One region of the Thioclava sp. GXIMD2076 genome, then DNA from elsewhere that is predicted to be linked to it. Evidence: riboswitches for the same ligand, from Rfam matches in the RefSeq annotation. Region 1 holds a riboswitch; the other holds the start of a gene.
The links. Region 1 has a riboswitch for thiamine pyrophosphate ahead of thiD (bifunctional hydroxymethylpyrimidine kinase/phosphomethylpyrimidine kinase). Riboswitches for the same ligand answer to the same signal wherever they lie in the genome.
Positions count from the first base shown of each region.

Region 2: linked by a shared signal. The riboswitch ahead of thiC (phosphomethylpyrimidine synthase ThiC) and the one ahead of thiD (bifunctional hydroxymethylpyrimidine kinase/phosphomethylpyrimidine kinase) in region 1 are both predicted to bind thiamine pyrophosphate.

Region 1 is NZ_CP149932.1:1,152,629-1,168,228, reverse strand. Features, by position in the region: gene WDB91_RS05765 (glycoside hydrolase family 15 protein) at 1-918, shown strand, start outside; gene WDB91_RS05760 (PLP-dependent aminotransferase family protein) at 966-2,411, opposite strand; gene WDB91_RS05755 (aminotransferase class III-fold pyridoxal phosphate-dependent enzyme) at 2,601-3,974, shown strand; gene WDB91_RS05750 (LysE family translocator) at 4,072-4,704, shown strand; gene WDB91_RS05745 (GNAT family N-acetyltransferase) at 4,727-5,164, shown strand; gene metG (methionine--tRNA ligase) at 5,250-6,959, shown strand; gene WDB91_RS05735 (LysR family transcriptional regulator) at 7,031-7,921, opposite strand; gene WDB91_RS05730 (MATE family efflux transporter) at 8,015-9,496, opposite strand; gene WDB91_RS05725 (HesA/MoeB/ThiF family protein) at 9,524-10,546, opposite strand; gene WDB91_RS05720 (thiamine phosphate synthase) at 10,543-11,136, opposite strand; gene WDB91_RS05715 (thiazole synthase) at 11,133-11,906, opposite strand; gene thiS (sulfur carrier protein ThiS) at 11,908-12,105, opposite strand; gene WDB91_RS05705 (FAD-dependent oxidoreductase) at 12,096-13,079, opposite strand; gene thiD (bifunctional hydroxymethylpyrimidine kinase/phosphomethylpyrimidine kinase) at 13,076-13,879, opposite strand; TPP riboswitch at 13,947-14,045, opposite strand; gene WDB91_RS05695 (FtsX-like permease family protein) at 14,111-15,600, opposite strand, start outside.
Region 2 is NZ_CP149933.1:224,550-240,149, reverse strand. Features, by position in the region: gene WDB91_RS15030 (LysR family transcriptional regulator) at 1-690, opposite strand, end outside; gene WDB91_RS15025 (PLP-dependent aminotransferase family protein) at 848-2,050, opposite strand; gene thiC (phosphomethylpyrimidine synthase ThiC) at 2,282-4,066, opposite strand; TPP riboswitch at 4,179-4,299, opposite strand; gene WDB91_RS15015 (2-hydroxyacid dehydrogenase) at 4,396-5,343, opposite strand; gene WDB91_RS15010 (MFS transporter) at 5,402-6,766, opposite strand; gene WDB91_RS15005 (citrate synthase) at 6,985-8,130, shown strand; gene WDB91_RS15000 (aromatic acid/H+ symport family MFS transporter) at 8,146-9,459, opposite strand; gene WDB91_RS14995 (phosphoribosylanthranilate isomerase) at 9,707-10,348, opposite strand; gene WDB91_RS14990 (LapA family protein) at 10,355-10,717, opposite strand; gene ihfB (integration host factor subunit beta) at 10,714-11,010, opposite strand; gene rpsA (30S ribosomal protein S1) at 11,269-12,948, opposite strand; gene WDB91_RS14975 (glutathione peroxidase) at 13,132-13,683, opposite strand; gene WDB91_RS14970 (hypothetical protein) at 13,750-14,355, opposite strand; gene WDB91_RS14965 (d(CMP) kinase) at 14,379-14,972, opposite strand; gene aroA (3-phosphoshikimate 1-carboxyvinyltransferase) at 14,976-15,600, opposite strand, start outside.

The DNA of each region.
Region 1 (15,600 bases):
TGGCTCATGCAGGCCGCTCGCCATTCGGCGCCGCGTCTGGGGGTCTTCTACTCTATCGGAAAAGAACATGATCCGGGCACGCGCGAGTTAACGGCGCTCGAAGGCTATCGCGGCTCGGCGCCCCTTATCATTGGCAATGACGCGCAGGGCCAGCTGCAACTGGATGGCTATGGCGCTGTTCTGGACTGTGCACGGATGTATGTGCGCCATGGGGGCACGCTCTCGGAGGAGGAACAGACCCGCCTGCAGGGCTATGCTCAGGCCGCGATGCTGGACTGGACCCTGCCCGATAACGGGCTGTGGGAAATTCCGGGCTCGCGCCAGCATCACACCTATTCCAAGGCGATGTGCTGGCAGGCGCTCGACGCGTGGCTCGACCTGATCGAGATGGGAGCGGTGCAGGATGACCCGACCGGATACCGCAGTGAGCATAGCCGCATTCGCGAGCATGTCCTGTCACAAGCATGGAATGCGGAAATCGGCGCCTTTACCGGCGCGATCGGGCGGGACTGGCTGGATGCCTCGGTGCTGCTTCTGCCACGGATCGGGATCGTCGAAGCCGATGATCCGAAGATGGTTGCCACTTTCAAGACGCTCAAACGCGAACTGTCCGAAGGACCGCATTTCAGGCGCTACCCCACGGGGCTCGACGGCCTGCCCGGCGATGAGGGGCATTTCATGGCCTGTGGTTTCTGGGCCGCCGATTACCTGACCCGTGCGGGCCGCCTCGAGGAGGCGGAAGCGCAGATCGCGGGCCTTCTGGCCTCGGCCAATGATCTGGGTCTGATGCCCGAGGAGATCGATGCGGCCACCGGTGAACATCTGGGTAATTTCCCGCAAGCCTTCTCCCATGCGGGGCTGATCGCGGCTTCCGTCGCGCTCGAGGAAGCGCGTGGGGCCCGTCGCGACTGCGACTAACATATAGTTGCGCGACTGCGACGGATGCAGGGGGCCACGACCGGCGGCTAGCGCAGACCGTCGGCCACCGCCCCCAGAGCCGCCAAGCCGGGGCGCACAGCCTCGGTCCGGATACAGCTGAGGCCCAAACGGATAAACCGCCCCGCCCCTTCGGGGCCGGTGAACGGATCGCCCAGCTCGAAGGCTACCCCACGCGCCAGCGCGCCTTTCAGGAGTGCGGCATTGTCCATGCCCTTGGGCAGTCCCAGCCAGAGGCTCGAGCCCCCATGGCAGGGATCGGGCGCGCTGAAACCGCCCAGATCCTTGGGCAGGCGCTCCATCACCTGATACCAGCGCTCGGAATGCGCCTCACGCAGGCGCCGCATCAGCGCAAGATAATGCCCCTCGGCCAGAAAGATCGCCGCGGTGCGCTGGTTGTTCAGTGGCGCCGAGCGGTGCAAAAGCCTGCGCATCCAGCGCGCCTCATGCACGAACCCCTCGGGCGCCACCATGAACCCGAGCCGCACACCGGGCGCGAGGATTTTGGACATGGTGCCCAGATAGATCACCCTTCCTGCGCGGTCTTGCGATTTCAGCGAGGGACCACGGGCCAGAGCCAGCTCGCCCTCGTAATCATCCTCGAGGATCAGGAAATCCTCGGTTGATGCACGGTCCAGCCAGTCGGCGCGGCGGGCCTCAGACATCACGGCCATCGTCGGGCAATGCGAGGCGGGCGTCAGCACCGCCAGATCGAGGCGCGGCGCAGGCGCGGCCCCCTCGGCATCGACACCGAGATCCACTTCCTCCGCCCCTGTCAGCCCGAAGATGAACCGCGCATCGGGATAGCCGGGCCGCTCGAGCCCGACCCGCGTGCCCTCCCCCGCCAGAAGACGGGCCGCCAGATAGAGCCCCTCCTGCGCGCCGAGCGTGATCAGGATTTCCTCCGGCTTGGCAAAGATCCCGCGCGCCGGCAGGATACGGGTGCGGATCTGCTCGATCAGCATCGGATCATCCTCGATGGCCCGATCCGCCGACCACCAGTCAAGCGCCGAGCGCCCCATCATATCGCGCGAGCAGGACCGCCATGCCTGAATCGGAAACAGCGTCGGGTCCACCTGACCGTAGATGAACGGATAGGGATACTCGGCCCAACCCGTCATCTTGCGGATCTGCTCGAACGCCGAAGGCCTTGCCCGCAGCCTGCCCGGCCAGTGGATCGCCCCCTGCGCGGGAGATTGCGCCACGGGCTGCGATCGGGCGGCCACAAAGGCACCGCGACGGGGATGATTGTCCAGATAGCCCCGCGCCACCAGCTCGTCATAGACCAGCGTCACCGTGTTCCGCGCGATCCCCAGCGCCTGCGCAAGGCTGCGCGAGCCGGGCATCTTCTGGCCCGGACGCATGCGGCCCTGCTCGATCCCCGCAATGATCCCCTGCCGCAGCTGGCGTTGCAAAGGGTCCGGACCCGCCCGATCCAGTATGATCCCCAATGACGCTTTCAGCCCATCACCCATCGCGGTCTCCGCACAAAAAACAGACGCTTGCCCTGCAGAGTGCAAAAGCGCGTGCCGAACTCTGTATCACATCTCGGAAACTGGCACCATTCCTTGCAGAAAACTGGCCCTATCAGCCGCGACCGGAAAGATATTGGGTGAACCCGACGCAGATCAAAGCCAAACTAAACCAAAGAAGGACGGACCCTGATGGACGGTCACGCACTCAACGACATTCAGGCCACTGTCGATGCCGATAAAGCCCATGTCTTCCACCACCTGTTCCAGCATGCCAAGCTGCATACCAATGACCCGCGTATCATCGTCGAGGGCAAGGGCATGTCGGTCTGGGACCAGAACGGGCGCGAATATCTGGATTCCGTCTCGGGCGGCGTCTGGACGGTAAATGTGGGCTATGGCCGCGAGAGCATCGCCAATGCGGTCCGTGACCAGCTCATCAAGATCAACTATTTCGCAGGCTCCGTGGGCTCCATCCCCGGGGCGCAATTCGCGCAGCGCCTCACCGAGAAAACCCCCGGCCTCAACCGTCTCTACTATGTCAACTCGGGCACCGAAGCCAACGAGAAGGCGTGGAAGATGGTCCGCCAGATCGCCCACAAGCATCACGGCGGCAAGAAATGGAAGATCCTCTACCGCGAGCGCGATTACCATGGCTCGTCGCTGGCGGCCTTGGCGGCCTGTGGCCAGCACCAGCGCGCCGATCAGTATGGCCCCTTCCCCGAGGGGTTCATCCCCGTGCCGCATTGCCTTGAATACCGCGCGCAATGGGATGTGGAGAATTACGGCGAACGGGCCGCGGATGCGATCGAAGAGGTCATCCTGCGCGAGGGCCCCGACACCGTGGGCGCGCTCTGCCTCGAGCCGGTCACCGCAGGCGGTGGTGTCATCGTGCCGCCCAAGGGCTATTGGGAGCGCGTGCAGGAGATCTGCAAGAAATATGACATCTTGCTGCATATCGACGAGGTCGTCTGTGGCATGGGCCGCACCGGCGAGTGGTTCGGCTATCAGAACTACGGCATCACCCCCGATTTCGTGACCTGCGCCAAAGGCGTGGCCTCGGGCTATGCCGCCATCGCCTGTATGCTGACCACCGATGAGGTCTTCGAGAAATTCCGCACCGACCCCGATGACGAGATGAGCTATTTCCGCGATATCTCGACCTTCGGCGGCTGCACGGCGGGCCCTGCTGCAGCGCTGGAGAATATGCGCATCATCGAGGACGAGGGGCTTCTGGCCAACACGAAGGCAATGGGCGGTTATCTGATGACCCGTCTCGAAGAGCTGAAAGAGAAGCACAAGGTCATCGGCGATGTGCGCGGCAAGGGCCTGTTCTGCGGGGCAGAGCTGGTGGCCGACCGCGCCACCAAGGAACCGCTGGCCGAGAAGCTGGTGCAATCGGTCGTGGCCTCAGCCGATGCCGATGGCGTGCTGATCGGCGCGACCTCGCGCTCGTTCAAAGGCATGAACAACACGCTCTGCTTCAGCCCCGCGCTGATCGTGGACGAGCCCAAGATCGACCGCATCATCGACGCCGTCGACCGCGGTCTGGCCAAGCTCGCCTGATCCCTGCGTGACCATCCGGAAAGAGGCAGGGGCACGCTCCTGCCTCTTTTCTATAGCGCCCTTCGCAGGCATACTCGCGCCATCTCAGGAGCGCCCGATGACCCTCGCAACCCTACTGACCTTCGCCCTTGTCACATCGCTTCTGGTGATCTCGCCCGGACCGAACGGCATGCTGATCGCACGGATCGTGCCGCTTTCGGGGCGACGGGCGGGGCTTGCGGCGGTCTGCGGCTTTGTCGCCGCCTTCTACCTGCATGGGACGCTGTCGGTGCTGGGGATCTCGGCGCTGCTGATGCAATCGGCATGGGCCTATAGCATTTTCAAGCTGCTGGGTGCGGGCTATCTGGTCTGGCTCGGGGTCAGATCGCTGATCGCTGCGGCCCGTGGGGCCACACCCTCGCCCCATACCCCCGAACTGCGCCGGACCCGCAAGCGCCGCGCCTTCATCGAAGGCTTCCTGACCAACGCGCTCAATCCCAAGGTTTCGCTTTTCTATCTTGCGGCCTTCCCGCAGTTCCTGCCTGTCGATCATGGCCTCGCCCAGCCCTTCGCGCTGGTCACGCTCCATGCCACGATCAATGCGCTGTGGTTCTCGGCCATGGTGATGGCGCTTGGCGGGCTCAGGGCCGCCACCCGCCGCCCCGCAGTCCAGCGCGCCCTGAAAGCCGCGACCGGCGTGGTCTTTATCGGCTTCGGCCTGAAACTGGCGCAGAGCCGCATCACCCCGTAAGACCGCACCCCGAGGACCCTCCATGATCCGCCTTGCCACCCCCCATGACGAAGCCGCGATCCGTGCCTGCGCCATCGAGGCCTATACCCCCTATATCGCCCGTATGGGCCGCGAGCCTGCGCCGATGGGGGCCGATTATGCGGCCCAGATCGCCCGTGGCGTGGTCTATGTGGAGGAGGAGGAGAGCCTTCTGGGGTTCATCACCTTCTATGACGAGGGTGAGCATATCCTGCTGGAGAATGTCGCGGTCACACAGGCCGCGCGCGGGCGTGGCACGGGTCGCAAGCTGATCGGGCTTTGCGAGGCGGCGGCGCAGGCCTTGGGCAAGCCGGTGCGGCTCTATACCAATGCCACGATGGTCGAGAACCTCGAGATCTATCCCCGCCTTGGCTATACCAAGATCGACGAGCGCGAGGAAAACGGCTTCCACCGCGTCTATTTCGAGAAAAATCCCGCGTGAAGCGCGGCCCTCGCGCCGCTATCCCTCTGGCCATACGCCCCGCCCCGCGTTAAACCCTGCGCAAACTCATCTGAAAGGCGGATATATGGCACGTCACCTCGTCACATCGGCGATTCCCTATATCAACGGCATCAAACACCTCGGGAATCTCGTCGGCTCGCAGCTTCCGGCGGATCTGTTTGCCCGCTACCAGCGCGCGCGCGGCAATGAGGTCATGTTCATCTGCGCCACCGACGAGCATGGCACACCCGCAGAGCTGGCCGCGCAGAAGGCCGGAAAGCCCGTGGCAGACTATTGCGCGGAAATGCACGAGGTGCAGGCCCGTATCGCCGAAGGCTTCCGCCTGAGCTTCGACCATTTCGGCCGCTCTTCCAGCCCGCAGAACCGCCATCTGACCCAGGCTTTCGCCAAGCGCCTCCATGAGATGGGGCTGATCCGCGAAGTGTCGGAAAAGCAGATGTATTCCAACGCCGATGGCCGCTTCCTGCCGGACCGCTATATCGAGGGCACCTGCCCCAATTGCGGCTATGACAGCGCACGCGGCGACCAGTGCGACAATTGCACCAAGCAGCTTGATCCGGTCGATCTGATCAATCCGCGCTCGGTGATCTCGGGCTCGACCGATCTGGAGATGCGCGAGACCAAACACCTCTTCCTGTGCCAGTCCAAGATGAAGGACAAGCTCGAAGCGTGGATCGACAGCAAGACCGACTGGCCGGTGCTGACCACCTCGATTGCCAAGAAATGGCTCAATGATGGCGACGGGTTGCAGGACCGCGGCATCACCCGGGATCTCAACTGGGGTGTTCCCGCACAATTCGAGGGCGCTCCGTGGGGCGGCATGGAGGGCAAGGTCTTCTATGTCTGGTTCGACGCACCGATCGAATATATCGCGGGCACGCAGGAATGGGCCGATGCGAATGGCGGCGACTGGGAGCGCTGGTGGCGCACCGACAAGGGCGCGGATGATGTGACCTATACCCAGTTCATGGGCAAAGATAACGTCCCCTTCCACACCATCGGCTTCCCCGCCACGATCCTCGGCTCGGACGAGCCGTGGAAGCTTGTGGATTACATCAAGTCCTTCAACTACCTCAATTACGATGGCGGCCAATTCTCGACTTCGCGCGGGCGTGGTGTCTTCATGGATCAGGCGCTCGAGATCCTGCCCTCGGATTACTGGCGCTGGTGGCTGCTCTCGCACGCCCCCGAGTCAGCAGATGCCGAATTCACTTGGGAGAATTTCCAGGTATCGGTGAACAAGGATCTGGCCGATGTTCTGGGCAACTTCGTCTCGCGCATCACCAAATTCACCCGCTCCAAGTTTGGCGAGGCGATCCCCGAGGGCGGCGATTGGGGAGAGGCAGGCGAGGCACTGATTGCCGAACTGACCACCCGCATCCGTGATTACGAGAAGTTCATGGAGGCCAAGGAGGTCCGCAAGGCGGCAGCGGAACTGCGCGCGATCTGGGTTGCGGGCAACGAATATCTGCAATCCTCGGCACCCTGGACGGTATTCAAGACCGATCCGGTGCAGGCGGGCGCCATCGCGCGTCTCGCGCTCAACCTCGTTCCGCTTTACGCGGTGCTCTCGGCGCCCTTCATCCCCGATGCGGCGAAATCCATGCTGGAAGGCATGCATGCGACCGACCAAGGCTGGCCCGATGATGTGGCCGCTGCGGTGCGCGCCCTGCCCGAAGGCCATGCCTTCACCACGCCCGAAGTGCTGTTCGGCAAGATCTCGGACGAGCAACGCGAGGACTGGCAGAGCCGGTTCGCGGGCATCCGCACCTGAGCCCCACGCTCCGGACATGAAAAAACGGCGGGCCGATCAGCCCGCCGTTTCTATTTGTGCATTCGGCCCGATCAGGCGTTCGCCTGATGGATCGTGGCCAGACATTCCGCCATGAATTTTACCGGCTCGCTAGCGCGATCGACATCGCGATACACCAGATCCAGCGCCACCTTGCGACGGCTGACACCACCCGCATTCAGCGTGACCAGCTCACCGCTTTCGAGCTTCGAGGCGATGGGCTCCATCGGCAACCAGCCAAAGCACATGCCACGCTCGACCGCAGCCACTGCGCTTTCAAGCGAGGACACGGTCCAGATCCGGCCATGCGGGCGATCCACCTCGGTCCCGTCCAGACGGTTCTCGCGGATGAACACGCGCAGATGACGGGCCATCTCGGCCTGCGTGAGGTTATGATGGGCCTGCGCCAGCGGGTGCTCCTTGCGCGCCACCAGCGCGAAATCCATCTCGCAGATGCGCTGACCGGGCACGGGGCACAACTCGGGCAGGACCACCGCGAGATCGAAGGGAAGGCTCATGAATTCCGACATTTCCAGACGCACGGTCTCGTGCACATCCACCAGAACGTCGGGATATCGGGTCTGTAGCTTCAAAAGCGCCTCGCCCAGCCATTCGCGGGGGAATAGCGCATCCACCAGCAGACGCACCTGAAGCGGGCCGGTGCCCGATTCCGCGCGCGCTGCGGTTTCCACCGAGACCAGCTCGTCGATCAGTGGCGAGACCTCGGCGAGGAGCAGTTTGCCATGTTCGGTCAGCACCGCACGGCGCCCCTGCATCTCCATGATCGCGAAGCCCAGCGATTCCTGCAGCTTCGAGACAGAGTAACTGATGGCGGACTGGCTGCGTTCGAGGCTCACAGCCGCTTCGGCAAAACTCCCGCATTCGACCACGCGACGCAGGATCGCCCAGTGTTCGAGGTTTGTCTTCGGAATGCTCGACGGCATGTAGTCCTCATCTGTTTTATTTTTCTTCACACTGGACGTGTGGAACGGCCAGCGCAAGGTCAAGTCTTCGTGAATCCGCCCCCGTTGCGCGGTTCAGGTGCGATGCGCTCCTATGTCGCGCGAAAGCGTGCAGGACGCAGGGTCAGGCTGGGTGTCGCTAGGGGAGGCAATAGGCGGCTTTTGCGGGTCTTGCAATCTGTCCGAATGTGCAGGGCGCCAATGACCGAAGCGATAATACAACAGTCCCATGACCATGGTCGCGCTGAAGGCCACCGGGAAGCTCCACCAGATCGCATCCGCCCCGAGGCTCGGGCCGAGCGCCCAGACAAAGCCCAGTCGCACCGGATAGAGCGCGACCGCCAGAATGATCAGCGGCGGAATCACCTTGCCATTGGCGCGCACCGTGCCGAACACCACCTGCGACACGCCAAACGCCACATAGCCCCATGTCGCCACCAGCAGCACATGCCGACCGATCTCCAGAGCGTCCCCTCCGCCCGTCAGGAAGATCGAGAGCGCATAGCGGTCGGCCAGAAGAAGCAGGACGATCAGACCGCCCGTCAGCGCGATATTGAACACGACACCGATGCCGGTGATCCGCGCCACACGGTCGAACCGTCCCGCCCCAATATTCTGCGCGGCCATCGCCGAGACAGCGGCCCCGAGCGCCATGGCAGGCATCTGGACATAGGTCCAGATCTGCTGCACCGCGCCATAGGCGGCGGTCGTATCGACCCCCTCGTTATTGATCAGCCGCAGCACCGTCAACGCGGCGGTGGTCACCACCACCATCTGCAAGCCGATGGGCAGGCCCTTGGCCACGATCTGCCGCAGGAGCGCGCCATCGGGGATCAGGAAGCGCAGCTCCGCCCCGCGCAGCCGCAGCGGTAGATCGCGCAGATAGATATAGGCCAGCATCGCCACCAGCGAGACATAGTTCGCCAGCCCGAGGCTAATGGCCGAGCCGCCGATGCCCAGCTCGGGCAATGGCCCCAGCCCGAGGATCAGGCACGGGTTCAGCACCGCCGCCAGCACCACCGCCATGATCATGAAATAGAGCGGCGTGAGCGAGTCACCCGACCCGCGCAGCACCATCATCAGCATGGTCTGCATCAGGATGCCGGGCATGGCGACAAAGGTCAGCTGCAGATAGCTGCGCGCCAGTTCCTCGATCTGCGGATCGGTGCCCAGAAGCGCCAACAGATGCGGTGCCGTCACATAGCCCGCGCCGGCCACCACCACCGCCAATGGCAGGAAACATCCAACCGCGGTGCCCACAATCCGCCGCGCCTCGCCCAAGGCTCCCCGCCCGATGGCCTGCCCGATCAGGATCGTCGCGGCCATGCCGAAACCGAACACAAAGCTGACCAGCAGGAACATGATCAGGTTGCCATTGGTCGTGGCCGCCAGCGCCGCCTCGCCGATTAGATTGCCGACCCAGGCCGAGTCGATCGAGCCGCCCGCCGATTGCAGCACCGACGAACCCAGCGTCGGCAGCGCGAAGAGCGCCAGTTGCCACGGGATCGACCCCGTTGTCAGCCGGTTCGGGGCATCTGGTCTGTGGCTCTGTGGCATGCGGGGCTCCGTCATATCGTCAGGCCGCTAGATAGCGCCCGGCACCTCCATGTCACCGGCTACAACCGGAGAATTATTATAAGCCTCTTCACCATTCCGAGCGCCCATCGCGACCAGCACGATTTCGCCCTGCCAATATGGCCGCACGGCCTCCGCCGCGGCCCAGGCCCGCTGGCCCGAACGGCAGACCAGCACCAGACGTTCATGCCTCGCCTGCCGCGCCATCTCCGGCAGGTCCGCGGCCTGCAGGCGATGCGCTTGAGGATGCGCCAGCGGGCCTTCCTCGGGCCGCCGCAGATCGACAACCAGATCCGCATCGCTCAGTGCCTCGGGCGCAATGAAGCGCGGTGCGAAATCGGGTTCGGGTGCCCCGTGGAAGGCAAAGCCACCAAAGCGCCAATGGGTGGCGTCAAAGCTGGTGACCCGCCCCAGAGGGCTCTCGCCATGGTCGGTCAGAACCGCCAGCGCCATCTGCGCCTGCAGGCTCCCGATAATCCCCACGACCGGCCCCAGCACCCCGTCCTCGGCGCAGCTGCCCATGCGCTGCGGCAGATCGGGGAACACCGCCCTGAGCGAAGGCGCCCCCGCACAAAAGCCCCCCACATAGCCTGCACTTTCGACCACAGAGGCCGAAATCAGCGGGATGCGCCGCGCAAGACACTGATCCGAGAGGATATAGCTGACCGCAAAACTATCGGCGCAATCAAGCACCAGATCGCAGCCTTCCACCGCCTGCGCCACATTGGCGGGGCTCAGCGCCTCAGCCTGCGGCGCGATCCGCACCTCCCCATTGAGCGCAGCCATATGGCGGGCAGCGGCCTCCACCTTGAGCGCACCCAGATCCCCCTCACGGAACAGCGTCTGGCGGTGCAGGTTCGACAGGCTCACCCGATCCGCATCCATCAGACGGATATGGCCCACGCCCGCCCCGACCAGATATTGCAGCACGGGGGCTGCCAATCCACCGGCCCCCACAGCCAGCACCCGCGCCTTTTGCAAACGGTCCGAGGCCGCACCCAGAATAGCGCTCTGGCGGGCATAGCGGGTCATGCGGTGGCCTCCAGCCATTGTCCGATCCGCGCCTCGGGGTCAGCGTTCAGCGTGATATCGGTCACCACCGACACGCAATCGGCCCCTGCCGCAAGGGCCAAGGGCGCGCGTTCCACCGACAACCCGCCAATCGCCACCAAGGGCACCCCTGCGCAGAGCCGCTTCCACTCGGTCAGCTTCTCCACGCCCTGCTGATGCCATTTCATCTTCTTCAGGATCGTCGGCCAGACAGGCCCCAGCGCGATATAATCGGGGATCACCGTCAGGGCACGATCCAGCTCGGCCTCGTCATGGGTGGAGACGCCCAGCTTCAGCCCCGCGCCACGGATCGCCATCAGATCGGCACTCTCCAGATCCTCCTGCCCCAGATGCAGCCAGTCACAACCCAGCTCGATCGCCAACTGCCAATGGTCATTCACCACCAGCTGCGCCCCATGCGCACGGCACAGATCGCGGCCCTCAGCCAGCATCTCGCGCAGGCGGTCCTGCGGCTGGTCCTTGATCCGCAGCTGGACGAATTTCACCCCCAAGGGCAGCGCGCGGCGCAGCCAGTCGGGATGGTCGAAGATCGGATAGAACCGCGGGATCATGCCAGCACCGCCATGCCGATCACCGGCGTCGAGGGCTGGGCCATATCGCGCGGCTCCATCGGGTCGGCCTCATAGGCCAGCCGCCCTGCCTCGAGCGCGCGGGCAAAGCCTTCGGCCATCGCCGCGGGGTCGCCTGCCTTGGCCACCGCCGTGTTCAGAAGCACCGCATCAAAGCCCATCTCCATCGCCTGCGCGGCATGGCTGGGCAGCCCCAGCCCCGCATCGATGATCATCGGCACATCAGGGAATTGCGCGCGCAGGGTTCGCAGCCCGTAGGGATTGTTCACCCCGAGCCCCGTGCCGATAGGCGCCCCCCATGGCATCAGGACCTCGGCCCCCGCCTCCAGAAGCCGCCCCCCCAGGACACCATCCTCGGTGGTATAGGGAAACACCTTGAACCCGTCCTCCGCCAGAATGCGCGTGGCTTCCACAAGGCCGAAAGGATCGGGCTGGAGCGTATCGGGATGGCCGATCACCTCCAGCTTGATCCAGTCGGTGTCAAAGACCTCGCGCGCCATATGGGCGGTGGTCACCGCCTCCTTCACCGAATGGCAGCCAGCGGTGTTGGGCAGGACCTGCACCGCCAGCCCGCGGATCAGATCCCAGAAGCCCGCGCCCGTGCCACCGCCCGCGCTCTCGCGGCGCAGGGAGACGGTCGCCACCCCCGCCCCCGAGCGTTCAAAGGCCTGCGACAGATCCACGGGGCTGGGATATTGCGAGGTGCCCAGCATCAGCCGCGATGCGATTTCGGTGCCATAGAAAACAGGCATGTTACCCTCCCTGACGGGGTGCGAGAATTTCCAGACGGTCGCCGTCGCGCAGCGCATGGCCCGCGCGGGCGGCAGAGGCCACAAAGACCTCGTTGACGGCTGTGGCGACTTTCGCCTCGCCATAGCCCAGAGCCATCAGGGCCTCGGCCAGAGTAGCTGCTTCCGCCTCGGTTGGCGTTCCGTTGACGATCAGGCGCATGCGGCCTCCTTGCACAGTTCGGATATGGTGCCTTCCATCAGGTAATCGGCCGCCGTCACCGCCAAAGCGGGCGACATCAGATAGCCATGACGGTAGAGCCCGTTGACATGGGTGCGCTCTCGCGCGGCCACCACGCGGGGGATGTTATCGGCAAATGCAGGGCGGGCATCGGCACCCAGTTCCAGCACCTCGGCCTCGGCAAAACCGGGATGCAGCGCGAAGGCCGCATTCAGCAGCTCCACGGTGGAGCGCAGGGTCGAGGGCCCACGGCTGTCGCCTTCGAGTTGAGAGGCGCCAAGCATGAAAACCCCGTCGCCGCGCGGCACGATATAGAGTGGATAGCGCGGATGCAGCAGCCGCACCGGTCGGCTGAGCGTGATCTGCGGACAGCGCAGCACCACCATCTCGCCCCGCACGCCGCGCAGATCGGGCAGCAGATCCCGCGCCGCCAGCCCGCGACAATCCACGAGCCGCCCCAGATGCGGGGCATCGGGCAGGATCTCGACCCCCTTCGCCGCCAGCCCGTCGCGCAGACCGCGCAATGCGATACGCGGATCGATATGGGCCTCGGTGTCAAAAAACAGCGCGCGGGCGTGGCGTTCCGCTAGATCGGGCTCCAGCGCGGCGATCTCCGCGCCTCCCAGCCAGCGGTGCCCGTCGGTGCGCCGCGCGAAACGGTCCAGCTCGCGCCGGTCGCGCGCAAGCGTCACCACCAGCGTCCCGCGACGGGTCACCGGCACGCCCGCCCGCGCCCACCAATCCGCCGCCGCCAGACCATGGCGCACGATCACCTCCTCGCTGATCTCGCTCTCGCAATACGGCGCCAGCATGCCGCCCGCCCACCAGCTGCAGCCATGCGGACCAGCCGCGCCATTGGGGTCGATGACCTGCACCCGCGCACCACGCGCGACCAGCTCATGCGCGGTGGCAAGCCCCGCAACCCCCGCGCCAAGAATGGTGAAATCAACGCTCATACCAGTGCCTCCTCGGACCAGATCCCGTGGAAATGATGCACCGGCCCATGGCCCTGCCCGATCTGCAGGCTGTCGGCCGCACGGATCGCGCCCTGCAGCCAGTCATGGGCGCGCGCCACCGCCTCAGGCAGCGGCCTCCCCGAGGCCAGCCCCGCCGCCACCGCAGAGGCCAGCGAACAGCCCGTGCCATGGGTATTGCGGGTCGCCACACGCGGCGCGGCAAATCGGTAGGCCCGATCTGCCAGCAGCAGGTCGGTGCAAACCTCTCCTGCCGCATGGCCGCCTTTCAGGAGCACGGCCCCGGGCCCCAGCGCCTGAAGCGCGCGGGCCTGTGCCTCATCGGCCTCCTGCGCTTCGGGCAGGCCCAAGAGACAAGCGGCTTCGGGCAGGTTGGGGGTCAGGAGCGTCGCCCTTGGCAGGAGCTGGGTGGTCAGCGCGGCCACCGCCTCCTCTGCCAGAAGCGCATCACCGGATTTGGCGATCATCACCGGATCAAGCACCACAGGGCCTGCAAAGCCCGCAAGTTCCTCGGCCACCACCCGCACCAGATCCGCCGAGCCGAGCATGCCGATTTTCACCGCATCCGCGCCGATATCCTCCAGACAGGCACGGATCTGGGCGCGCAGCATCTCGGGCGTCATCAGCGCTACGGCGCTCACACCGCGCGTGTTCTGCGCGGTGACAGCCGTGACCGCAGTCATCGCATAGACCCCGAGCGCCGAAGCCGCCTTCATATCGGCTTGAAGCCCCGCACCGCCGCCCGAATCGGAGCCTGCAATAATCAGAAGTCTTGCGACCATATCCCCTCCTCCAAAGTCACCGGCACAAGGGCGCGGGCGGAGAAAGGGGGCGCAGAGAGACTGCACCCATCGCTTCGGTTCCGTTTCCTACGCCGGTATGAGCCGGATCAGGTTCGATGGGTTAGCTATCGCCTCTCAGCCCTTGCGGGCACCCCAACGGATTTGGTGTCAGGCTAGACCTCTGGCCGGTCCAGCACAAGGGGGATCGATGCGCCCCTTCGGTTAGCCCGTTCAGTCGGCCTGCCGCAGGATGCGGGCCGGACGCACCCGCAGCGGACGGATCACGAAGAACAGATCCGACAGGAGTGCCGCCAGCATGCCGGTGAACAGGATCGCCAGCGCCGGCCCCCAAGCCATTGCATAGCCCAGATCCATGACGCGGGTGAGCACCGCCCATCCGGCCAAGGCCCCTGCCCCCACGGCCACCAGCCCCGCGACGCCGCCGAGGATGAGCGCGCGCAAAAGGAACGCCGTCAGGATACGGGTCCGGCTGGCGCCCAGTGTCTTCAGCAATGCCGCTTCCCATGCGCGGCGCGCCTCGCCCGAGGCCGAGGCCCCGATCAGCACGATCACCCCCGTCACCAGCGTCACACTTGCCGCCAGAGAGGTGGCCCGCGCAATCGCCTGCAGCGCCTCGGTCAGGCGCCCGATCGCCTCGCGCACGGGCAAAGCAGTGACATTGGGGAAGGCCTGCGCAAGCGTGCGCAGGATCTCGGGCTCGGCTGTCTCGGGGGCATAGAGTGTGGCCAGATGGGTATGCGGTGCGCCTGCCAGCGCCGAAGGGTTGAAGGTGATCACGAACCCGATCCCCGCCGTCGAGAAATCGACATTGCGGAAGGAGGTGATCGGCGCGGTGATATCGCGGCCAAGGATATTCACCGTGAGCGTATCTCCCAGTTTCAGCCCGATCTCCTTCGCCTCTTCGGCGGCAAAGCTGATCTGCGGGGTGCCGGTGTAATCCTCGGGCCAGAACTGGCCCTCGGTGATCGCCTCGCGGGGGGTCGCGGCATAGGTCACGCCCCGGTCACCGCGCAGAACCCAGTGATCGGGGCGTCCTTCACGCGCGGGCTTGCCGTTGATCTGCGTGATCACACCGCGCAGCATGGGCGTGGTCTCGACCCGCTCGACCTGCGGATCGGCCTGCATCCGCGCCTTCAAAGGGTCGAGCTGATCGGGCTGGATATCGAGCAGGAAGAAGGCCGGTGCCTGTTTCGGCAGATCGGTGGCAATCGCGTTGCGCAGCCCCGCATCCACCTGCCCGATGGCCGACAGCACCGACAGGCCCAAGCCCAGCGACAGCACCACCGGCAGCGCCTCGGACCCCGGCCCCGAGATCCCCGCAAGCGCCACGCGCAGCGCCGGCGCGCCGCGCAACACGCGCTGCACCCGCGCCGCTAAGCGTTTGGTCAGCCAGCCCATCAGCGCCAGCAGGCCCAGCGCCCCAGCCACACAACCCAAAGCGCCAAGCGCCAGCCAAGGCAGACCAGAGAGCGCCATCGACGCCCCCACCAGAACCGCCAGCAGCACGGCGATCAGCGCCAGCATCCCCAAGGGTGGCAGCCCCCGCGAACGCGAGCGATAGAGGCGCGCCACCCGCGTCTGCGACAGGCGCGAGAGCGGCCAGAGCGAGAAGATCGCGGTGACCAGCGCGCCATACATCGCGGCCTCGGCCATTGGGCCAAGCGCCAGACGCAAATCCACGGGGATCGGCATGACCCGCC
Region 2 (15,600 bases), on a different replicon from region 1:
CCGCACCGCCTCGATCGCACTTTCCACCCCCGAGACATACCAGATCCGGCCTTCGGTCACTGGGGGCTCGGGGCGTTCGTTATCGCGTTCACGCACGATCACCCGCAAATAGCGCACAAGATCGTTGTGGCGCAGGGCACCTTTGGCCTGCGCCAGAGGATGGTCTGGCCGGGCCACGGGTGCCATCAGCACCTCGTAGAGCGGGCGCCCTTCCATGCGGCGCGGATCGGGCAGACAGATCGCCAGATCGAACCTCTGATCCTCGAGCGCCGAGGCATAGGTCCGCTCGACCTCGCGCAGATCGATCCGCGTTTCGGGATAGCGCGCGATCACCTGCGAGATGGCCTGCATCAGGAGCGGCTTTGGGAAAAGGCTATCGACAACGATGCGCAGATCACGCTCCGCTTTGCCCGCGATCTCGGCCGCGCGGGCCTCGATCCGGCGCATATCCTCCAGCACCGGCAGGATCTCGGCCAGCAGCACCTTGCCGGTCTGTGTCAGCACGGCCCGCCTGCCCTGCACCTCCATGATTGTCACGCCCAGATTGTCCTGCAGCTTCGAGATGGCATAGCTGACCGAAGACTGGCTGCGTGACAGGATATGCGCGGCATCGGCAAAATTCCCGCATTTCACAACAGTTTGGAGAACGCTCCATTGCTCGAGCGTTGAACGCGGGATGGAATAGCTCATGCGGGGCCTGCTGGTTGCGCGGTCGACATGCCGCCGGACTGTCGCCACGGCAATCTAGCGTCCTCTGGCCGGATCGCAAGACCGGTTTCAGCACGCATGACGCCCATCAAAAAGCCCCCGCTTTCTGGAAAGCGGGGGCGGGATAACGTGCGGGCGGTTAGCGCAGGATGCGGCCGATCCGCGCGATGCCCTCGTCGATCTGTTCGTCGCTGGCACAGGAATAGCTCAGCCGCAGCGTGTTCTGGCCTGAACCATCGGCATGGAACGCCCCGCCCGGAACAAAGGCCACCTTCTCGTCGCGCACGGCTTTCGCCAGAAGCTCGGCGCCGTTCAGCTTGGGGTCGAATGTCAGCCAGATGAACATACCGCCCTCGGGGCGGGTGAAGCTGACCGAAGCCGGCATCTCGCGCTCGAGCGCGGCAATCATCCGATCGCGGCGGGAGGCATAGACTGCTTTGATCTTGGCCACATGCTCGTGGAAGATCGCGCGGGCAACATGGTTGGTCACGATCTGGTTGAGGGTCGGCGAATGCAGATCGGCGGCCTGTTTCATCAGCACCAACCGGTCGATCACAGGCTTGGCCGCCACGACCCAGCCCACCCGCAGGCCCGGTGCCAGGGTCTTCGAGAAGGAACCGCAATAGATCGTGCGGGTATTCTCGATGCCGCCTTTACGCTCGATATCGAGTGCGAGAATCGGAGGGATCGCCTCGCCATCGAAGCGCAGGTTCTGATAAGCGCCATCCTCGATGATCGCGCAATCGAGCGCCTCGGTCTGATCGAGCACACGCTCGCGGCCCTCGCGCGGGATGGTCTCGCCGGTGGGGTTGGCGAAATCGGCCGAGAGATAGGCGAACTTCACCTCGCCGCCGGCGGCTTTGGCCTCGGCTTTCAGCGTCTCGGGGTCGATATTCGACATCGGATCGAGCGGGATGTAGCGCGGCTCATAGGCATTGAACGCACCGAGCGCCCCCAGATAGGTCGGGCGCATCACGGCGGCAGTATCGTTCTCGGTCAGCATCAGCTTGCCAAGATAGTCGAGCGCCTGCTGCGAGCCGGAGGTGATCATGATATTATCGACCGCGCAAGGCACGCCGATCTTCTCCATCTCGCCCACCAGCCATTCGCGCAGCGGACGGTAACCTTCGGAGACCGAATATTGCAGCGCCGCATGGCCGTTATTATCGGCCATCGTCGCGGCAAAGGCGTCGGAATAGGCTGTGCTCGGGAACAGGGTCGGGTCGGGAATGCCGCCCGCGAAGGAAATGATATCGGGCTGGTCGAGAAGTTTCAGCAGCTCCCGGATCTCCGAGGCTTTCATCCGGCCCGCGCGGCGTGCGAGCACTTTCGTCCAGTCCATTTTACGTCTCCTGCGTCTCGTCCGGGCGCGCTCTGCCCTTACAGGCCGCCCTTTTTCACTTAATACCCTTCGGGTCCGTGCAGCGTTAGCGCCTAACGTAACCCTTCGCAAGACGGGCAAAGGTGAGATGATGCACAGAAAACCTACGCATCGGTCATAAAAACGAGAGCAATATTACAAACAGGGCGCCACGGACGCAAAATAATTTCCACGTCCGCAGCTTTGGGTTGATCAGGCCTCGCTTGGCTCGGGGATATAGAGCGCCCCGCCCTCGCGGAATTTCTCGGCCATTTTGTCCATGCCCTCCTGCCGCTGCGCCTCGGCGCGGATGTCATGGCTGATCTTCATCGAACAGAATTTCGGCCCGCACATCGAGCAGAAATGCGCGACCTTATGGGCCTCGGCCGGCATGGTCTCGTCATGCATGGACCGCGCGGTATCGGGATCGAGCCCGATATTGAACTGGTCCTCCCAGCGGAACTCGAAGCGCGCACGGCTGATCGCGTCATCGCGCCGCTGCGCACCCGGATGGCCCTTGGCAAGATCGGCGGCATGGGCCGCGAGCTTATAGGTGATCACGCCCGTTTTCACATCGTCACGGTCGGGCAGGCCCAGATGCTCTTTCGGCGTCACATAGCACAGCATCGCGGTGCCGAACCAACCGATCATCGCGGCGCCAATGGCCGAGGTAATATGGTCATATCCCGGTGCGATATCGGTGGTCAGCGGTCCGAGCGTGTAGAAAGGCGCCTCGTGGCAGTGCTTGAGCTGCTCGTCCATATTGGCCTTGATCTTGTGCATGGCCACATGGCCCGGCCCTTCGATCATCACCTGACAGTCCTTGGCCCATGCGATCTTGGTGAGTTCCCCCAGCGTGTGCAGCTCGGCGAATTGCGCCTCGTCATTGGCATCGGCAATCGAACCGGGGCGCAGACCATCACCCAAGCTAAAGCTCACATCATAGCGGCGGCAGATATCGCAGATTTCCTCGAAATGCTCGTAGAGGAAGCTCTCGCGGTGATGGTGCAGGCACCATTTCGCCATGATCGAGCCGCCGCGCGAGACAATGCCCGTGACGCGTTTGGCAGTCATCGGGATCATATGCAGCCGCACGCCCGCATGGATGGTGAAGTAATCCACCCCCTGTTCGGCCTGTTCGATCAGCGTGTCGCGGAAGATCTCCCATGTGAGATCCTCGGCCACGCCGCCCACCTTCTCGAGCGCCTGATAGAGCGGCACCGTGCCGATCGGCACCGGCGAGTTGCGGATGATCCAGTCGCGGATATTGTGGATATTGCGCCCAGTCGAGAGGTCCATGACCGTATCGGCGCCCCAGCGGATCGCCCAGACCATCTTCTCGACCTCTTCCTCCATCGAGGAGGTCACCGCCGAATTGCCGATATTGGCGTTGATCTTCACCTTGAAATTGCGCCCGATGATCATCGGCTCCAGCTCGCGGTGGTTGATATTGGCGGGGATGATCGCGCGGCCCTCGGCAATCTCGGTCCGCACGAATTCGGGCGTCACCAGATCGGGGAGGGTCGCGCCCATCGGATCGCCGTCGCGGGTATAGGCGGCCATACGGCCCTCGTTCTCGCGGATGGCCACGAATTCCATCTCGGGGGTGATGATGCCTGCGCGCGCATAGGCCAGCTGCGTCACCGCGCGGTCACCCACGGCCCGCAGTGGCGGGCGCTGCACGGGGAACGGCGCTACCAGACGGTCGCCCTTGGCAAAACCGTTATCGGCATCGGTAATGGCGCGGCCCTCGTATTCCTCGATCTCGCCGCGTGCCTGCAGCCAGCCGCCACGGGTCTCGGGCAGGCCTTTGGCGATGTCGATCCGGGCGGCCGGATCGGTATAGGGCCCCGAACTGTCATAGACACAGAGCGCCTCTTCATTCGAGATCTCGATCTCGCGCATGGGCACGCGCAGCGCGTGGATATTGCCTTCCTTATGCACCTTGCGCGAACCAATCAACGCACCTGTGGTGATGGTTGGGATGATGTCTTTCATGTCGGTCTCCTCTTACGAAAAGACCCAACCAAAAACTGCGAGGGAATAGGCCACAGCTGACCCGGAAATGGGCCAGAGCGGCCCGAAAGGACCGCCCATGAGACATGGATGCGGAATTGCCCTTCGGTCTTCCTACGCCAGCATCAACTGGGTCAGGTTCAAAGGGTCGCGTCACCGGAATTTCTTCCAATCAGCCTCTCAGTCCCTTGGGCGGGACTCCCCTGACGTGGGTGCAGACTTGCCGAAAATCGAGGCGGCGTCAATGGGCCTCTGCGGGGGCCTTGCGGGTTTCCCCGCCGCGAAATGGACCAGTGCGGCGGGGAAAGGGGTCAGACCTGTGCCAGAGGGCGCGCGGTCCGCGGACTGTTCTGTCCGAAATGTTCGGCCAGGGCATCGACAACATAATCGGCCATCGCCTGACGGGTCTCCTCGGTGCCCGAGCCCAGATGCGGGGTCAGGATCAGGCGCGGATCATCGATAAAGGCCTGCGGCACCTGCGGCTCGTGCTCGAACACATCAAGTGCGGCCCCCGCCAGCCCGTCGCGGGCCATGGCCTCCAGAAGGGCCGCCTCATCGACCACCGGCCCCCGCGCCACATTGACGAGGAACCCGCGCGGCCCCAGCGCCGCGATCTCCGCGGCCCCGAAAGAATGGCGGGTGGCCTCGGTCAGCGGGCAGGTCAGGATCACCAGATCGCAGGCCTCGGCCAGCGACACCGCGCTTGTGTGATAGGTATACTCCACAGGCTTGCGGTTCGGGCCCTGGTAATGGATCCGTGCGCCCATGGCCTCCAGCCTGCGCGCCAGCGCCTTGCCGATCGTGCCGAGCCCGACAATTCCCACATCCATTTGCGAGATCGAACGTCCGAGTTTGTATTGCGGCTGCTCGGGCCATTTTCCTGCCCGCACGAAGCCATCCGCCTGCACCAGATCACGGGTGACCGCAAGCGCCAGCCCGAGGGCGGCATTGGCCACATCCTCGGCCAGAATATGCGAGGTATTCAGGAGTTTGATGCCACGCGCCTTGACGGCTGGCACATCGACATTGTCGAGCCCCGCGCTATAGCTTGCGATGACCTCCAGATCGGGCAGCGCATCGAGAAGCGCCTGATCCACGATGGTCTTACGCAGCGCAAGCCCCCGCACGCCCTTGCCGTTTTGCGCAAGCCATGCCGCAGCATCCCTCTCCGGCAGAATGCGCAGATCAAACAGCTCTTCCAGCTCGGCGCCGGTGGTCTGTGGCAGTTTGGCAGCTTTCAACACAACAGGTTTGGTCATCATAATCTCCATGGACGAAGGGGCCCGCAGCATCCCGCAGGCCCTTTTGTAAATGCTCTCAGCCCTGCGCGCCGCTCTCGACACGTTTGATCGGACCCATCACGAAGGCAAAGAGGATCGCTGCCACAAGGCAATGCGCGGCCACGAAATAGAGCCCCACGGTATAGCCGCCCGTCACCTGCACGGTGTAACCGAAGACGATGGGGGTGATAATGCCTCCCACATTGCCGATGCAGTTGAAGATCGCACCGGCCAGACCCACAGCCTCACGCGGCGCGGTATCCGAGATCACGGCCCATGTGCCCGAGCCTGCGGCCATGCCCTTGCCGAAGAAGGCAAGCCCCATCAGCGCCACGATCATGATGTTGGAGTTGCTGAACGCCGCCAGAACGATAGAACACCCGATCAGCATACCCAGCACATAGGGCGTCTTGCGGCCCCGCGACACGCTCCAGCCATTGCGGATCAGCGCATCCGATACCGAGCCGCCCGTGATGCCGCCGATAAAGCCCGCGATGGCCGGAAGCATGGTGGCAAAGCCCGCCTCCATGATGTTCATGCCCCGCGCCTGCACCAGATAGATCGGGAACCATGTGATGAAGAAATAGCTCAATGCGATGGTGCAATATTGCCCGATATAGGCGCACCAGAGCATGCGGTTGCTCAGCAGCAGCCCGAACATACGCGCCGAGGCTTTGGGGCGGTTGGTCAGCTCGCGCTGGCTGTCGATATCGACCATCGCGCCGCCCGCTTCCATCAGCTCCAGCTCTGCGGCATTCACGCCCCGATGCTCGCGCGGCGGCTTCATGAATTTGAACCACACGACCGCGGCCAGAAGACCCACCACACCCAGCGTGAAGAAGGGCACAGGCCAGCCGAAGCTCTGCACCAGCCAGCCCGAGATCGGCGAATAGATCGCGACCGCGAAATAGGAGGCCGAGGCAAAGAGCGAGGTGGCAAGCCCCCGCTCCCCGCGCGGAAACCACATCACCGCGACACGGGCATTCGCCGGAAAACTCGGCGCCTCGATCAATCCCAAGGCGAAGCGCAGCACGAAAAGGAGCCCCAGCGCAACCGATAGTTCGGTGGTCACCTCGCCGACCAACCCCACAAGGAAGGTGGCGATGGACCACAGGACCAGTGCTACGCCATAGATCATCTTGGTGCCGAATTTATCTAGCAGCATCCCGCCCGGGATCTGTCCGATCACATAGGCCCAGCTGAAGGCCGATAACACATAACCCAGTTGCATCGGGCTGAGACCGAATTCCGCCTTGATGCCCGAGCCCGCGATCGACAGGATCGAGCGGTCGGCATAGGCGGTCGTCGCCAGAAACAGGATCAACCCCAGCATGTAGTAACGGGTATGCGTCGGGCGCGCGGCGTCTACGGCCACGTGCTCCGTAGAGCTCGAATACGTCATTGATGTCCTCCCGTGCGGCCCCGCAATGTGACCGCTCTCCAAACCGGCCGCAGGGTGTAGCGCAAAAGCTACGGGAAGCAGGCATCCTCATACCTGCGTCCCCTCCTGCGGACCATCCTCCGAACCGGGCGTCCCCTCCTGCCCGTTCATTGCAGATAAACTGCGCCCTTGCCAAGCATGGGTCAACATTGATTAATATCGTCAATATGAAAAACTGGATGACACAAGAGGAAGCCAGCAGCGCGCTGGGGGTCCGGCGGCAGACGCTTTACGCCTATGTCAGCCGTGGCCAGATCACGGTCCGCCCTGACCCCGAGACATCGGGGCGAAACCTTTATAATGGCGAGGATATTTCGGCTCTTCTCAACCGTCGGAGCCGCGGGCGCGGGCGGGCGAGTATTGCCACAAGTACCATGTCATGGGGCGAACCTATCATCTCGACGATGATCTCGACCACCGCGCAGGGCCGATTGTATTACCGTGGGGTCAATGTCGGAACATTGGCCGAGTCGGCGTCTCTGGAGGAGACGGCGCGGCTCCTCTGGGCGATGGACCGGCTGCCCGAATTTCCCGCAATACCCTCATATCCGGGCAATGCCGGTCGTGCGCGGGTCTTTCAGGCATTGGCGGCAGAAGCGGCCCATGCCATCCCCTCGGGCAGTCTTTCGCGCGATGCGCGGCACCGGACCATGGCACGGATCGTCGGGCTGGTGGCCGGAAACTTCGCCGATCTTCCGCAGGGCCCCGCGCCGCTGCACCTGCGGCTGGCTCAGGCATGGAACTGTGCCGACAAGGCCGACCTGATCCGCCGCACGCTGGTTTCGCTTGCCGATCAGGAGCTGACCAGCTCCGCCTTTGCCGCCCGCGTGACCGCCTCGACAGGGGCCTCCTTCGAGGCAGCGGCACTCTCGGGGCTGGCCGCGCTTTCAGGCCCGTTGCATGGGGATATGACATTGCGGGTGAAAGCCGTGCTCGAAGATGCCCTGCATCTGGGGATCGTCCCTGCCGTGAACCGCTGGATGAGCACCGGCGAGCCGCTGCCCGGGTTTGGTCACAAGCTCTATCCCCAAGGCGATCCGCGTGCGCGCGCCCTTCTGGGCTGTTTCCGTCCCAGCCCCGCGATCACCGGCCTGATCGCTCATGTGCGCGAGCGAACCGGTCAGGAGCCCACAATCGATGTGGCACTCGCAGCACTTGCCGATCATTGCGCGTTGCCCGGTGATGCGCCTTTTGCGTTATTCGCGATTGCGCGGTCACTGGGCTGGCTCGCCCACGCGCTGGAACAGATCGAGACGGGCAGCCTGATCCGGCCGCGGGCGCATTATACAGGCTCCGCCCTGCCGATAGAAAAAGGCGCGCCGTAGCGCGCCTTTGGAAGGTCAGGCCTTATGCGAGGCCACATCGTCCGGTACAGGCTCCGTTTTGGCGACGATGTCGCTGCCCATCACGCGGGTCGAGGCCAGAGCCAGTGCCCCGAGGAAGCCCACCAGCGCAAAAGCATAGAAGCCCCACGGGTAACCGATCCCCATCGAAACCAGCATCCCGCCCGCCAGCGGTCCGAGGATCGCGCCGATCCGGCCTACACCTGCAGACATACCGATCGCCGTGGCCCGGATGCCCGGCGGGTGATTGGCGGCGGTGAAGGCATAAACCAGCACCTGCGCCGAAAACACGAAACAGCCGGTAACAAAGACAACCGGATAAAGCAGCACACCCGGCATCTTGACCGACAGCAATGCCAGAAGCACCGCGCCACAGATGAACCATGTGAAGGCCGCGGTTTTCAGGCCAATCCGGTCGCCTACCTGCCCGGCCAGCAACAGCCCGCACACGGCGCCGGCATTCAGCAGCAGCAGCAGCCACAGGCCACCCGTCAGGCTGTAGCCCGCCGAGACCATCAGCTTGGGCAACCATGTATTCAGGCCGTAGACAAGGATCAGCCCCATGAAGGACGTGACCCAGATCGCAATGGAATTGCGCAGGAAGGGCGCGCGGAAAAGCGTGCCGATGGACGCCTTCTCGACCGGCGCCTCTGCTTTGGGAGCCGCAAGCGTCAGACCATAGCGATCCGCAATCTCGCGCGCTTCGGTCATGCGGCCCTGCGACATCAGATAGGCCGGAGATTCGGGGAGGTTTTTCCACATCAGCGGCAGCAGGATAAGCCCCGGAACGGCGCCCAGCACGAACATCGCATGCCAGCTGAGATAGGGCAGGATCACCAGACCCAGAAGCGCGGTGGAGACCGCGCCCACATGATAGCCGGTCATCACGGTCGTAGAGGCCTTGCCCGCCCGCCCGCGCGAGAATTCGGTGACCATGGCGATGGCAGTGGGCAAACACCCGCCAAGCCCGACCCCCGCGAGAAAGCGGAAGAGCCCCATCTGCCAGTAGCTCCCCGAAACCGCGCAAAGCAGCGTCATCACCGAGAAGCTGCCGACCGCCCAGAGCATCGCCTTGCGCCGACCCAGCGTGTCGGTGACCACCCCGATCAGGAGCGCGCCGATGGTCATGCCGACGAGGCTGATGGTCGAGACGAACGTGGCCTGCTCCGTTGTCATCCACGGGGTCTCGCCGCCCGTCAATGTGGGGATCAACGCCCCCAGTACCACAAGATCGAACCCGTCGAGAATGACGGCGATCCAGCACAGAATGGCCACAGTGCGGATGGATGTTCCCGCAACCTTGTTTGACATGATGTCCTCCCTTATCCCCGCCTTTGGCCGAAGCCAAAGCCGGACAGGACCCTTGCCACCTCACAAGAGCCTGAAATACATGAAATAAGCCCCATGAGGGCAATTTGTTCGAAGCTATGGATGTGATCGACGCGGCAGGCCGCATGGGCCGTTCCTGCGTCGGAGCCTCCCTCTCCTCGGGATGGAGTGTTTCAGAGAAACGGGGAAAAGAAAAATAGTAAACCAGCTTATATCTATAGCTGCAGGGTTATGAATGAGCCGCCGCAGCGACGAAAGCCCGCACGAGGGCATCGTCTTTCTGTCCCGGGGCGGCCTCCACACCCGAGGACACATCCACCTGAGTGGCACCGGTTTTCTCGATGGCCAGCGCGACGTTCTCGGGGGTCAGACCACCCGCAAGCATCCATGGCTTGGACCATTTCCGATCCGCAATCAGCGTCCAGTCGAAGGAAAGCCCATTTCCACCCGGAAGATCGGCACCTTTAGGCGCCTTGGCATCCACGAGGATCTGGTCGGCGACGGCCTCATAGGCGGCGAGCTGGTCCAGATCAGCAGCGTCGGCCACACCCACGGCCTTCATGACCGGCAGGCCATAGCGCGCGCGGATCTCGGCCACGCGCGCGGGGCTTTCCTTACCGTGGAGCTGGAGCATATCGAGAGGCACTTCGGCCAGAATGGCGTCCAGCTCGTCATTGGTGGCATTCACCACCAACCCGACCTTGGCCACACCCGGCTTGAGAGTAAGCGCCAGATCACGCGCCTGCGCGATGGAAACGTTGCGGGGCGATTTGGCAAAGAACACGAAACCCGCATAGGCCGCGCCGCTCTCGGCAACGGCCTGCACATGCGCGGGCCGGGTCAGCCCGCAAATTTTAACGCGCGCGGTCATAAGTTCTCAGCGCGACGCGGGAGCGCGTTCCAGAACGGCCAGGACATCATCCTGCGGACCTTCATGGCGGGTCTTCAGATGCCCCAGTTCGCGTTCAAGAGCCTTGGCCTTGCGCGCCTGCTGTGCACCGCGTGCACGGATGCGGTATTCGCGCGTCCATTCCCAGATGAAGCCGATCAGGAGACCCAGCAGAACGAAGGCGATGAGCGCCACAAAGAGCGGCACCTGAATCGACCAGTCAAAACCCAACAGCCCCGCCGTCTCTTGCGGCAACAGTCGCAACGTCACCATCTGGGTGTTCGACAGCGCCAGCACGATCAAGACGATCGCGATAATGGCAAGGACGGCATAGCGTAGGGCTCGGATCATTCTTCGGTTCCTTCCAGACCGTTCAACCGGTCGCGTAACAACTTACCGGTTTTGAAGAACGGAACATGTTTCTCGTCCACATCAACGGAATCCCCCGTGCGCGGGTTCCGTCCGGTTCGCGCATCGCGCTTCTTGACGGAGAACGCGCCGAAACCACGTAGCTCGACCCGATCACCGCGGGCCATGGCTTCGATGATTTCCTCGAAGATCGTATTCACGATCTTCTCCACGTCACGCTGGAACAAATGCGGATTTTCTTCGGCAATCTTTGCGATCAGCTCGGACCGGATCATAGGTGAATTCCCCCCTGCGAGAATTGGCGGTGCTGAACCGACTATAGGCAGAAATTCCGGCATGACAAACAGCAAAGCACTGTAATAACTACCGGATTACGATTGACGGGGGGACTTACGCGAAAAATCACCTCTCTCCATACCGTCAAATGCCTCTTCATTGTGCAAAATCACGTTTTATTAAGCCTGCTCAATAGAAAACCCCGCCCGGAGAAACCGGACGGGGCTGATGTTTTCAAAGCGCCTGAGGCGTGACGATTACTCGTCGCCCTTCAGAGCTGCGCTGAGGATGTCGCCCAGCGATGCGCCCGAATCGGACGAACCGTATTGTTCGACAGCTTCTTTTTCTTCTGCGATCTCGCGGGCTTTGATCGAGACGCCCAGACGGCGCGACTTCGAGTCCACGTTGGTCACACGCACATCGACGTGGTCACCAACTTGGAAACGCTCGGGGCGCTGGTCTGCGCGGTCGCGTGCGAGGTCCGAACGGCGGATGAAGGACTTCATGCCGTTGTATTCGCACTCGATGCCGCCATCTTCGATCGCGGTGACGGTCACGGTGATGACCGAGCCACGCTTCACGCCGTCAACGGCGTCGGAGAAGGTGTCTGCGTCCAGAGCTTTGATCGAGAGCGAGATACGCTCTTTCTCGATGTCCACTTCGGTGACAACGGCCGAAACCATGTCGCCTTTGCGGTAGTTCTGGATCGCGTCTTCGCCGCGCTGTTCCCAGCTGAGGTCGGAGAGGTGAACCATGCCGTCGATGTCGTTGTCGAGGCCGATGAACAGACCGAATTCGGTGATGTTCTTGACTTCGCCTTCGATCTGGGTGCCGACCGGATGGGTCTCAGCGAAGACTTCCCACGGGTTACGCATGGTTTGCTTGAGGCCAAGCGAAACGCGGCGCTTCTGGGTGTCGATTTCCAGAACCATGACGTCGACTTCCTGGCTCGTCGAAACGATTTTGCCGGGGTGGACGTTTTTCTTGGTCCAGGACATCTCGGAGACGTGGACCAGACCTTCGACGCCTGCTTCCAGCTCGACGAATGCACCGTAATCGGTGATGTTGGTCACGCGGCCAGCATGGACCGAACCCAGCGGGAACTTCGACTCGACCGAATCCCACGGATCGGCTTGAAGCTGCTTCATGCCGAGCGAGATGCGGTGGGTGTCTTTGTTGATCTTGACGACTTGGACCTTAACGGTCTCGCCAATCGTCAGGATCTCCGACGGGTGGTTCACACGGCGCCATGCCATGTCGGTGACGTGCAGCAGGCCGTCAACGCCGCCCAGATCAACGAACGCACCGTATTCGGTGATGTTCTTGACCACGCCTTCGACAACCTGACCTTCGGTGAGGTTCGCGATGACTTCGGCACGCTGTTCAGCACGCGATTCTTCGAGGATCGCACGGCGCGACACAACGATGTTGCCACGACGACGGTCCATTTTCAGGATTTGGAAGGGCTGCTTCAGACCCATCAGCGGGCCGGCATCGCGCACGGGGCGCACATCGACCTGAGAGCCCGGAAGGAACGCAACTGCGCCGCCCAGATCCACGGTGAAACCGCCTTTGACGCGACCGAAGATTGCGCCTTCGACGCGCTCTTCTTTTGCGTAGGCTGCTTCGAGACGATCCCAAGCTGCTTCGCGGCGAGCCTTGTCGCGCGAGATAACAGCTTCACCACGCGCGTTTTCAACGCGATCGAGGAAGACTTCGACTTCGTCGCCGACTTCGATCTGCGGAGCTTCGCCCGGGTTTGCGAATTCTTTAAGATCAACGCGGCCTTCCATTTTGTAGCCGACGTCGATGATGGCTTGGCCCGCTTCGATTGCGATGACCTTACCTTTAACAACCGAACCTTCGTTCGGGGTGTCGATTTCGAGGCTTTCGTTAAGAAGCGCTTCGAATTCGTCCATGGATGCGTTTTGCGACATGCGTTTAAAGTTTCCTTTACATCTACTATTCAGGCCTGGTGGTTGGCTCCACCGGTCTTGTCGTTGGATAGTCAAAAAGGGGCGCGATAGACTCGCCCCCCATCTCGGACGCGCTCATATAAGCGCATTTTCCTTATTAGACAAGCCTGAATACGCCCGCGCAGCGCCCGGAGGCCTTCCCGTTCAGCCGCGCAACGCCCGTTCAATATCGTGGCGCATAGTATCCGACATTGGCGCATCGGATGACCGGTAGGTATGCAGCACCTCGCCACCGCGGCCCAGAAGCACCTTGTTGAAATTCCAGTCCGGCTCGAAATCGTAGCTATCACGGAGCCATGCGTAAAACGGATGCGCGCGCTCGCCGGTCACATCGGTGATCTCGGCCATCGGCATATCCTCGATCCCGAACGCCATCACGCAATAACGCCTCACCTCGGCGTTGGTGGGGAGTTCCTGCCGGAAATTATCCGAAGGGACCGCCAGAACGATCAATCCCTCGTCATAATAGCGGTCAAGCAGGTCCTGCATTTCCTCGAACTGTCCCGCATAGCCGCAAAGCGAGGCCGTGTTGACCACCAGCACGACCTTGTCGGACCAGTCCGCCAGCCGGAACCGCTCGCCCTCGATCCCGTCGAAGGTCACATCCGGCATGGAGCTGCGGCCACTGGCCAGCACTGTCGTGACAAGCCCGACCATGATCATAAGGGCAATCACACCGGAAACAAACTTGCGCATCTAACGATCTCCTTCGACGGTTAACGCAAAAGCTCACGTTTGGTTCACTCTAATGTGATAATATTTTCACTCGCAGATATGTTTGTAACTCTTCAATTTCGGCCATGGGCCGTCATCGGCGGCATTCCGCCTATTTAGGTTGTGATTTACACCCGCCGATCCCCCTGAGGTTGCGCCTGCCCCCGCGAATGGCGGGCGCGGCGCATAGGGCCTGGTTTGCAGCACATAGCTCTGGCAGATCGCCACCGAACGGCTGGTCTCGGGATTGGCCAGATCGACGATCCAGCCTTCCTTTCGGGCATAGCCCTCGACGCTGAATTCCAGCGCACCGGACAGGTCAGTCTCCGTCGTCTCCTTGCCGAAGAGCTTGTCCTCGCCCTGCCAGTCCTGCCCGCTAAACGCCCGGATATGGTAGGATCCGGGGGGCACCAGAACGCGGAAGGGCTGGCCCGCGCGGGCATAGGCGGTCAGGACCGGATGATCGCCCCCCTCTGCCCAGAGTTCCAGATAGGCATCGCGATCGGCCGTCGTCTTGACGATCAGCGGAAAGGTGCGGGGCAGCGTGCTGTGATACTGCACCAACCCTTCGGGGCGCTGCAGATCCGCGGCCCATGAAGGGCTCACCATCAGTAAGAAAAGAAGGAATGCACGCATGACACAAGGATGGGCCATGACAGCCCATCCGGCAAGGGGACTCAGCCGCGCTTTGCCGCGATCAGGTCAATGGCCTGCGCGACCGCCTCGTCGATGCTCAGCTCGGACGTGTCCAGAAGATGCGCGTCAGGGGCCGGGCGCAATGGCGCATCGGCGCGGTTCATGTCGCGCTCGTCGCGCTCGCGGACCTCGGCCAACACCTGCGCCTCGTCCCCGCCCACTTCCAGCCAGCGGCGATGGGCGCGCACCTCGGCTGACGCCGTCACGAACAGCTTCACCTCGGCCTGCGGACAGATCACCGTGCCGATATCGCGCCCATCGAGCACCGCCCCTTCGGCGGCCAGTGCGAAGCGGCGCTGGAAATCGACCAGAGCCACCCGCACGCTCGGCAGAGCCGCTACGCGCGAGGCCGCCTGCCCTGCGCCCAGCGTGCGCAGGTCGGGGCGCAACAGGTCCTCGGGCACCAGTTCCTCGGCGGCGCGGAACGGGTCCTGCCCCTCCGCGACCTTAGCGCCCACGGCACGATAGAGAAGTCCGGTATCCAGATGGGCAAAGCCGAAATGTTTGGACACGGCCTTGGACAACGTGCCTTTGCCGGCGGCGGCGGGGCCATCAATGGCAACGGTAAAGCTCATCTGTCAATCCCGCGTGATCTTGGCGCCAAGGCCGTTGAGCAGAGGCTCGAAGATCGGGAAAGAGGTCGCAATGGGCGAGCCGTCATCGACCGAGACCGGCTTTTGCGCCGCAAGCCCCATGATCATGAAGCTCATCGCGATCCGGTGGTCGAGATGGGTCGCAGCCACACCGCCCCCCGGCACGCCGTCCTGCCCCATGCCATGCACGATCAGCGTATCTTCATCTTCCTCGATGCTCACGCCATTGGCCTCGAGCCCGCGCGCCATCGCATCGATCCGGTCGCTTTCCTTCACGCGCAGCTCATGCACACCCTTCATCACCGTGGTGCCGGTGGCAAAGGCCGCCACCACAGAGAGCACCGGATATTCGTCGATCATCGAGGCCGCGCGCTCTTCGGGCACCTCGATGCCATGCAGCACCGAATGGCGCACACGCAGATCGGCCACCGGCTCGCCACCCTCCTCGCGCTCGTTGAGGAACTCGATATCGCCGCCCATCTCCTTGAGCGTGGTGAACAGCCCGTTGCGGGTCGGGTTCTGGCTGACGCCCGGCACCATGATATCGGAGCCCGGCACGATGAGCGCCGCACAGACCGGAAACGCCGCCGAGGACGGATCGCGCGGCACG